One region of the Pseudoalteromonas sp. CF6-2 genome, then DNA from elsewhere that is predicted to be linked to it. Evidence: riboswitches for the same ligand, from Rfam matches in the RefSeq annotation. Region 1 holds a riboswitch; the other holds the start of a gene.

Region 1 (3,615 bases):
TCCTAACCCTGATAGCGGCGGCATTTTTGCTTATCGTTATAGAGGATATTATCCATGTAAACAAGGCCAAAACGACGCTTTTTTTTGGCACTTTATGCTGGATTATCTTGTTTATCTCTCCAATTCATGGGCAAACCCCAGAAACTATCCAACATCAACTTGATCATAATATTTTAGAAATAGCGACGTTGTGGTTATTTCTTATGGCTGCAATGACCTTTGTCGCTTATTTAAACTCGAAAGGGTTTATTCAAAATATTGTGCATAAAATTATGCCAAATCAAATCAGTGAACGGAAGCTGATGTTTTTGATTGGTGGTTTTGCGTTTTTATTTTCATCGATTTCAGACAACATAACCGCGACTTTAATCTCGCTTGCGGTGGTGATGTCACTGAAATTAGACCCTAAAAAATTAATAAAATATGCCACCTTAATTGTATTTAGTGTGAACTCGGGTGGGGTATCGCTTATTACAGGTGATGTAACGACCTTAATGATATTCCTCGATGAAAAAGTCACTATTGGTAACTTGTTATTACTTATTGTGCCTTCGCTTGCAAGCGTCGCATTACTGGCTGTGATGTTATCAGCAGGAATGTCAGGTAATGTGGTATTTGAAAAGCAAATGGCTCGTCGTATTGAAAAAACCGACATTACCATTGCGGTTATCTTTTTCTCGACCATTATTGCCACCTTAACTTTGAGCGTTCTTTATAGTGTGCCACCGTTATTAACCTTTTTATTTGGTTTATCGCTGATGTTTTTGGTTGCGCAATTCTTGATGCGCAAAAAAGACGTAAACAAAAAAATCATCGATTATATTCGTGAGATTGAATACGACACACTGTTGTTCTTCGTTGGGGTATTACTGTTAGTTGGTGCACTGAAAGAAGTGGGTGTGTTATCTCAATTTACACATTTATATGAGCTTATGGCTCCTGAGTATGCGAATTACTTAATGGGCTTGTTGTCGGCTGCGGTTGATAACGTGCCACTAACAGCTGCATTACTCAAAGCCGACATTGTTATGAGCCCTCAGCAATGGCTGTCATTTACTTATGCAACAGGGGTTGGTGGTTCAATGCTTATTATTGGGTCTGCCGCGGGTATTATTGCGATGAGTAAAGTCAAAGCATTAACGTTTATGAGTTATTTAAAAATGTCGCTGTATTTATTAATAGCCTATACAGCGGGTTATTATGGCTCACACCTAGCGGGAAGTTTTATTTAACACTTGACAGCTAGACGTCTAAACGATAACTTTCAAAGCCTGCTTTTAACAGCAGGCTTTGTTATTTTAACCAAGTGTTAACTTAACATTCAGAAGAGGTGCGATACTTAGGTAGTTAATGTGAGGTGACGAACGCCAATGACCATTAATGAGGGAAGTACTCGCCGAGAAAAATAGCTGGACGTCACGGTTATTTTTCGGTTTATGGGGCTGAATCCTCAAAACTGTCACCAAATTAGGTGGAGAGCTTCTGGCATGGACTACTCTTTATTTTCAAAGCACCCCCTTGCCGAGTTCTTCTTGAATTACTGTGGATAGTTTTCCACAAAAGGAGACGACATGAATACCCAATTAGCCGCCAACACAAAATCAGATTACGTTGTTGCAAAATTTGGTGGCACCAGTGTAGCTAATTTTGATGCTATGAGCCGCTGTGCAGAAATTGTATGCGCGGATAATCAAGTACGTATTGTTGCTGTTAGTGCCAGTGCGGGCGTTACTAACCATTTAGTTGCATTGTGTAAACGTGATTTGAGCGCGGCTGAGCGCGATGAACACATCACGGGTGTTATTGCTATTCAAGAGAGTATTTTAGCTGAGCTATCGCTTGATGCCGATTTAGCTCATGGCTTTAATGAGACTTTAAGAGCATTTCAGGTGCTTGCTACTGAAGGGGTTAAATCAGCGGCAGAGCAAGACGAGCTGCTAAGTTTTGGTGAGCGCTTATCATCGTATTTATTTACGCAAGTGTTGCGTGGCCAGGGTTTAGATGCGGTGCGATTTGATGTGCGTAAAGTATTAAAAACAGATAGCCAATTCGCTAAAGCCACTCCAAACATTGCTGCAACAGCTGCTGCTGCAAAAAAACATTTAGTGCCATTGTTAGCTGAGCAAGTTGTAGTAACACAAGGGTTTATTGGCAGTGATGAATATAACCAAACAACGACTTTAGGCCGTGGCGGCTCAGATTACAGTGCGGCATTACTGGCTGAAGCAATCAACGCAAAGAGTGTGCATATTTGGACGGATGTGGTGGGTATTTTCAGTACTGATCCGCGTTTATGTGTAAAAGCTACACCTATTGCAAGGCTTAGCTTTGATGAAGCCGCTGAAATGGCTACCTTTGGGGCAAAAGTGCTGCATCCAGCTACTATTTTACCGGCAAGCCGCAGCCATATTAGTGTGTTTGTTGGTTCGAGCCGTGAGCCACAATTAGGCGGCACATGGATTGAAAAAGAAAAGTCAGAGCAGCCAGGTATCCGAGCAGTCACGCAGCGTAAAAACCAAATTCTTTTAACGGTTAAAAGCCCAGAAATGCTTCTTGCGAGTGGTTTCTTAGCGCGTGTATTTACTATCTTAAGTGAATTTAATATTTCGGTTGATTTGGTTACTACCTCAGAGATCAGTGTTGCAATCACGTTAGATAACGCACCGAATGCATCACGTCCTGAGCTGGATCAAGCTTGTTTAGATAAGCTTTCTGAGTTTTGTCATGTGTCGGTTGAGAATAACTTAACGCTGGTGGCTCTAATTGGCTCTGAGATTCAACTGCGACAACAAGAGACCAACTTAATGCAAGTATTGAGTGATTTTAATATTCGTTTAATTTGTCATGGTGCAAGTAAACATAACCTGTGCTTTTTGGTGGAGCAGAGCGAGTCTGACCTTGTTGTTCAAGCTATTCATAGTCGATTATTAGAAAGCCAAGTCGCGGCATAGGTCGTTAAAGTTAATAAAAGAGCACTGCCAGTCAGTGCTTTTTTGTGCCACCACGCTTATGTCAAAATCATTCAGTGTGTTACTTGAGACCGTGAGGTTATGTTTTTCGATTTCAGTAAACACATTCGGGCTCAAAAGTTTAGCGATAGGTTGCGATGTTGCTTTGGCAAGCGCTTCTTTTAGTGTCCAAATTCTAAAAAAACATCCAGCTTGCTCATTTATATCGCTAAAGCCACTTATTAAATTAACTTCATTGCGATCGTAAAAATGTTTGGCGAGCTTCACAAAAGGGCGTGTTTTCGAACAGTGTTCGATATCAAAACCAAATTGATCTTGCTCGGGGTTAAGCGCTGCACCAATAAAACCACGGGAATGTGATAAGCAAGCCCAAATTGGTTCACTTAAAGGCGAGTGAAGCTTCAATTTGTTGTCTACGTCATCAAATTGGCTCGAAATTGCGCAAAGTGGTGTGTTTTTAAGTAAAGGATTGCTGCGTTTTAATAAATACTTAAGCACTAAGCGCGTGGCAATATACTCTTGCTTAGCGGCTGGCATTTTGCGCTTTGTAAGTACACTAAGCTCGAATTCACTGAGTAACCTTTCAATGGGCAGGGAGCTGATATTGATACGTGAAGCATCCATAAGTACAACTTGTTTATCAGTT
Region 2 (3,615 bases), 1.7 Mb from region 1:
AAAATGTGAAATTTGTTTAGGGCTTTTTGCAGGCCCTGTGTTGAGCACGCGCTCGCTATCGATGCCCTGGGCAAGTACTTGCTCAAGTTCACCTTTACTTGCAACATCAAAATTAAACCCTGCGCTGTCTAAACATTGAATAATGCGAGACAGTGGGTTGGCCTTAACGGCATACCAAAGTTTCACATCGGTTTGCGCAGTCAGTTGATTTAAATGTGCAGTTAATTTATCTAAATCATAGATAAAAAATGGCGTATCAAGATGCGTTGAAACGTGTGCAACCGCTTGCTTGATGGGCGTGCTCAAAAAGCTCATTAACGTAAAACCTCTTCTAACAATAATGATGCATCGCTTTGTTCGTCACGGTATTTCACTATCAGTGCACAAGACATGCTTAGACCTTGCTCGCGAGCCCACGCATTTGAAGCAGGGCGAGAGCCTGGGATCACAATCGCGTTTTCTGGGATCGCTTCACCTTTATCTAGCTGGCGCTCATTCACACAATCGTAGACGGGAATAGTTGCAGATAAGCGCACACCCGGCGCAAGCACAGCACCTTTTTTCACAACCACACCTTCAACAATAACGCAGCCTGCGCCGATGAATGCATCATCTTCAATCACCACTGGGCTGGCACCAATTGGCTCAAGTACGCCACCTAACTGTACTGCTGCACTTAGGTGGACATTTTTACCTACTTGTGCGCATGAGCCCACTAGTGCGTGGCTGTCGACCATCGTGCCTTCATCGATAAAAGCACCAATATTTACATACGCTGGTGGCATGATAATCGTGCCTTTGGCAACGTGTGCGCCACGACGAACACTGCTACCACCTGGTACCATACGCACGCCTGCATCGGCTGCAAAGCCTTGTGGTGCTAAGTTGTGCTTATCAACAAAACCACCTGGGAACTCGGTATTCGTGCCATTTTTGAAAGCGTCTAAAATGCCTTGCTTAACGTCAACATTGGCGTGCCAGTTGCCGTTCTCGTCTTGTGTTGCTGCGCGAACTGCGCCTGATTCTAAGTTGTTTAATAATTCTAACCAGCTCATGATAAAACCTGTTTTTAGTTCCAAGATAAAATTGTGTTGTTTGCGTGGGTGATGCCGTCTGTTTGCTCAAGCTCTAAATGCGTAAGCGGCGGACGTAAATGCGGGGTATTTATTTTACCTTGCAGGTGCATCAGTACTTTTACGGGGATTGGGTTTGCCACAGCGAATAAACTTTGGATTGCTTGCGACCAATCGGTGAATAGATTTGGGTATTGACCACTTAAACTGCGTTTAACAAACTCATGGGTTTGACTCGGCCAAGCATTCGCGGCAACCGACACTAAACCTTTTGCACCAGCTTGAGCAAAATACGGCATAAGTGCATCATCGCCACTGAAAATGGCCAGTGTTGGCGATGCCGTTCTAAAACTTTCAAATTTACTAATGTCGCCACTGGCTTCTTTTAAAGCCCACAGGTTTTTGTGCTCAGCAAGGTTTTTGATCACCTGCGGTGCAATCTCAACTGCGCTTCTTCCAGGTACGTTATACAACATACAAGGGTGATGACTTGCGTTAAGTAGGCTTTCAAACCAATGTGTTTGGCCAACAACCCCAGGTTTTGCATACAGAGGTGAGCCCAGTAGATAGCCATGAATAGGGAGTTGATTGCAGTATTCAACCCAAGCAATTTGTTGCTTAAGGTTCATGCCGCCTACAGCAACCATGAGGGGGACACTCGGTGCTAATTGGCAAACATGCTCAACAATGGCTTGCTGCTCTTTAAGTGAAAGCGCCAGTCCTTCACCGGTACTGCCAAGTAATAAAATGCCGTTATTTGCATCTTGCTGCTCAGCCACCAGTTGTTCAAGGGCCGTGTAATCGACCTCGCCAGATTCAGAAAATGGCGTGACAAGCGCTGTCCATAATGGATAGTCGTTTAAATCAAAATTGTTGATCATCTCTCACGAACTTATAAGGTATTCGAAGAGTTTATGCGGGAACATTTGAATGGAGCCGCATGTCGTCATTCGAACAAGGTATAATTCGAAGAGCGAATGGGCTTAAAATAATAAAGACGCGACGGCCTTATTATACTAAGACCAGAAGCTCTCCACCAAACTAATCAATAGCACTTTGCTATTGTTGGTGACAGTCGCTGGGATTCAGCCCAGTCGCCCGAAATAAGCACCTCACAAACGGTGTTACTTCTCGGCGTTAATTCCCCTCACGTATGATCAACAGAGTCTGTGCTCTTCCCATACGCTACCTGAATAACGCACCTCTTCCAGCCCTTTATGCTCGCTTTAAAGGTTAAAGCCAACATAGTTAAATAGGGTATATTCGGCGATTAAAGCATTTTAGCCATCTAGGTGTCAAGGCGAAGGGTTTGTTTTTAGTGACCGATTTTGCAACATGGTTACGTATAAGCGTGTTTTTACGTACACTTAGCGTTAACCAAATAAATTGGAAAAATGATGGAAAAATTTAACGATATTTATCAACGAGCCGTATCTCGAAAGGGCAGCGAAGACATGCTGCAGACACTGTTATCAAACCCGCTCGATGATACTGATATTGCCAAAATGCATGACGATTTATGGTTAGAAGAGTTCACACGTAAAGTTTTTCAAAGTGGCTTTTATTGGTCTGTTATCAATAACAAGTGGGCAGGTTTTCGCGACGTGTTTTGGGATTTCAGCGTAGAAAAATTGTTGATGATGCCACCGGATATGCTTGAGCAAAAAGCCAGTGACGAGCGCATAGTTCGTAATTTTAAAAAAGTACAAACGATCCCAGAAAACGCATACATGATCCACGAAGTTGCTGAGAAACATGGCAGCTTCAGCCAGTTTATTGCGGATTGGCCAACTGACAATATTATTGGCTTGTGGGCCTATCTTAAAAAACATGGTGCGCGTTTAGGAGGGAATACTGGCCCTTACGCTTTGCGAGCGCTTGGTAAAGATACCTTTTTACTTTCTCGCGATGTAGAAACCTACTTGCGTGCTCACGAGTTGATAGACGGGGGCTTACAAACTAAAAAATCGTTACAAGCAGCGCAAGATTTTTTCAATGAACTACAACAGCAAAGTGGCTATAGCCTGCAAGCACTTAGTCAGCTTGTGGCCTATGGGGTTGGTGATAACCGCGTAGGTGTAGCCACACGTTAAGGACAGCTATGAAACTGCAAACTCGATACACAGATATTAGTGAACTGCTCGCTATTGAAGATATGCCGAGCGCTGTTGCTGAGCCGCAATTACTGCTATTCAATGACAGGCTGGCTGATAACTTTTTAATTAAACATGACAGCGAACTTTTAGCTAAATTGCTATCTGGTTCAACGATAGATAGCGCCGTTGCTCCGGTTGCACTTGGTTACTCAGGTCATCAGTTTGGTCATTTTTCACCGCGTCTTGGTGATGGCAGAGCGCATTTGCTTGGTGCGATTGAGGATCAAGGAGGCACATTGTGGGATATGCAATTAAAAGGGGCGGGAGCAACTGTATTCTCGCGCGGTGGTGATGGTCGCTGTGCCATTGGCCCTGCAGTACGTGAGTACATTATGAGTGAGGCGCTTCATGCGCTAGGTATCGCGACTACACGCTGTTTAGCTGTG

Evidence for each region. Region 1 has a riboswitch for lysine ahead of lysC (lysine-sensitive aspartokinase 3). Riboswitches for the same ligand answer to the same signal wherever they lie in the genome.
Region 2: it holds a riboswitch for lysine, as region 1 does, so the genes downstream of both, dapA (4-hydroxy-tetrahydrodipicolinate synthase) here and lysC (lysine-sensitive aspartokinase 3) in region 1, are expected to answer to the same signal.

What each region holds. Positions count from the first base shown of each region.
Region 1 is NZ_CP091442.1:2,123,475-2,127,089, reverse strand. It holds gene nhaD (sodium:proton antiporter NhaD) at 1-1,232, shown strand, start outside; lysine riboswitch at 1,318-1,490, shown strand; gene lysC (lysine-sensitive aspartokinase 3) at 1,572-2,951, shown strand; gene L3Q70_RS09880 (4'-phosphopantetheinyl transferase superfamily protein) at 2,928-3,615, opposite strand, start outside.
Region 2 is NZ_CP091442.1:211,865-215,479, forward strand. It holds gene L3Q70_RS01050 (PLP-dependent decarboxylase) at 1-315, opposite strand, end outside; gene L3Q70_RS01055 (2,3,4,5-tetrahydropyridine-2,6-dicarboxylate N-succinyltransferase) at 315-1,055, opposite strand; gene dapA (4-hydroxy-tetrahydrodipicolinate synthase) at 1,070-1,954, opposite strand; lysine riboswitch at 2,092-2,288, opposite strand; gene L3Q70_RS01065 (DNA-3-methyladenine glycosylase I) at 2,471-3,166, shown strand; gene L3Q70_RS01070 (protein adenylyltransferase SelO family protein) at 3,175-3,615, shown strand, end outside.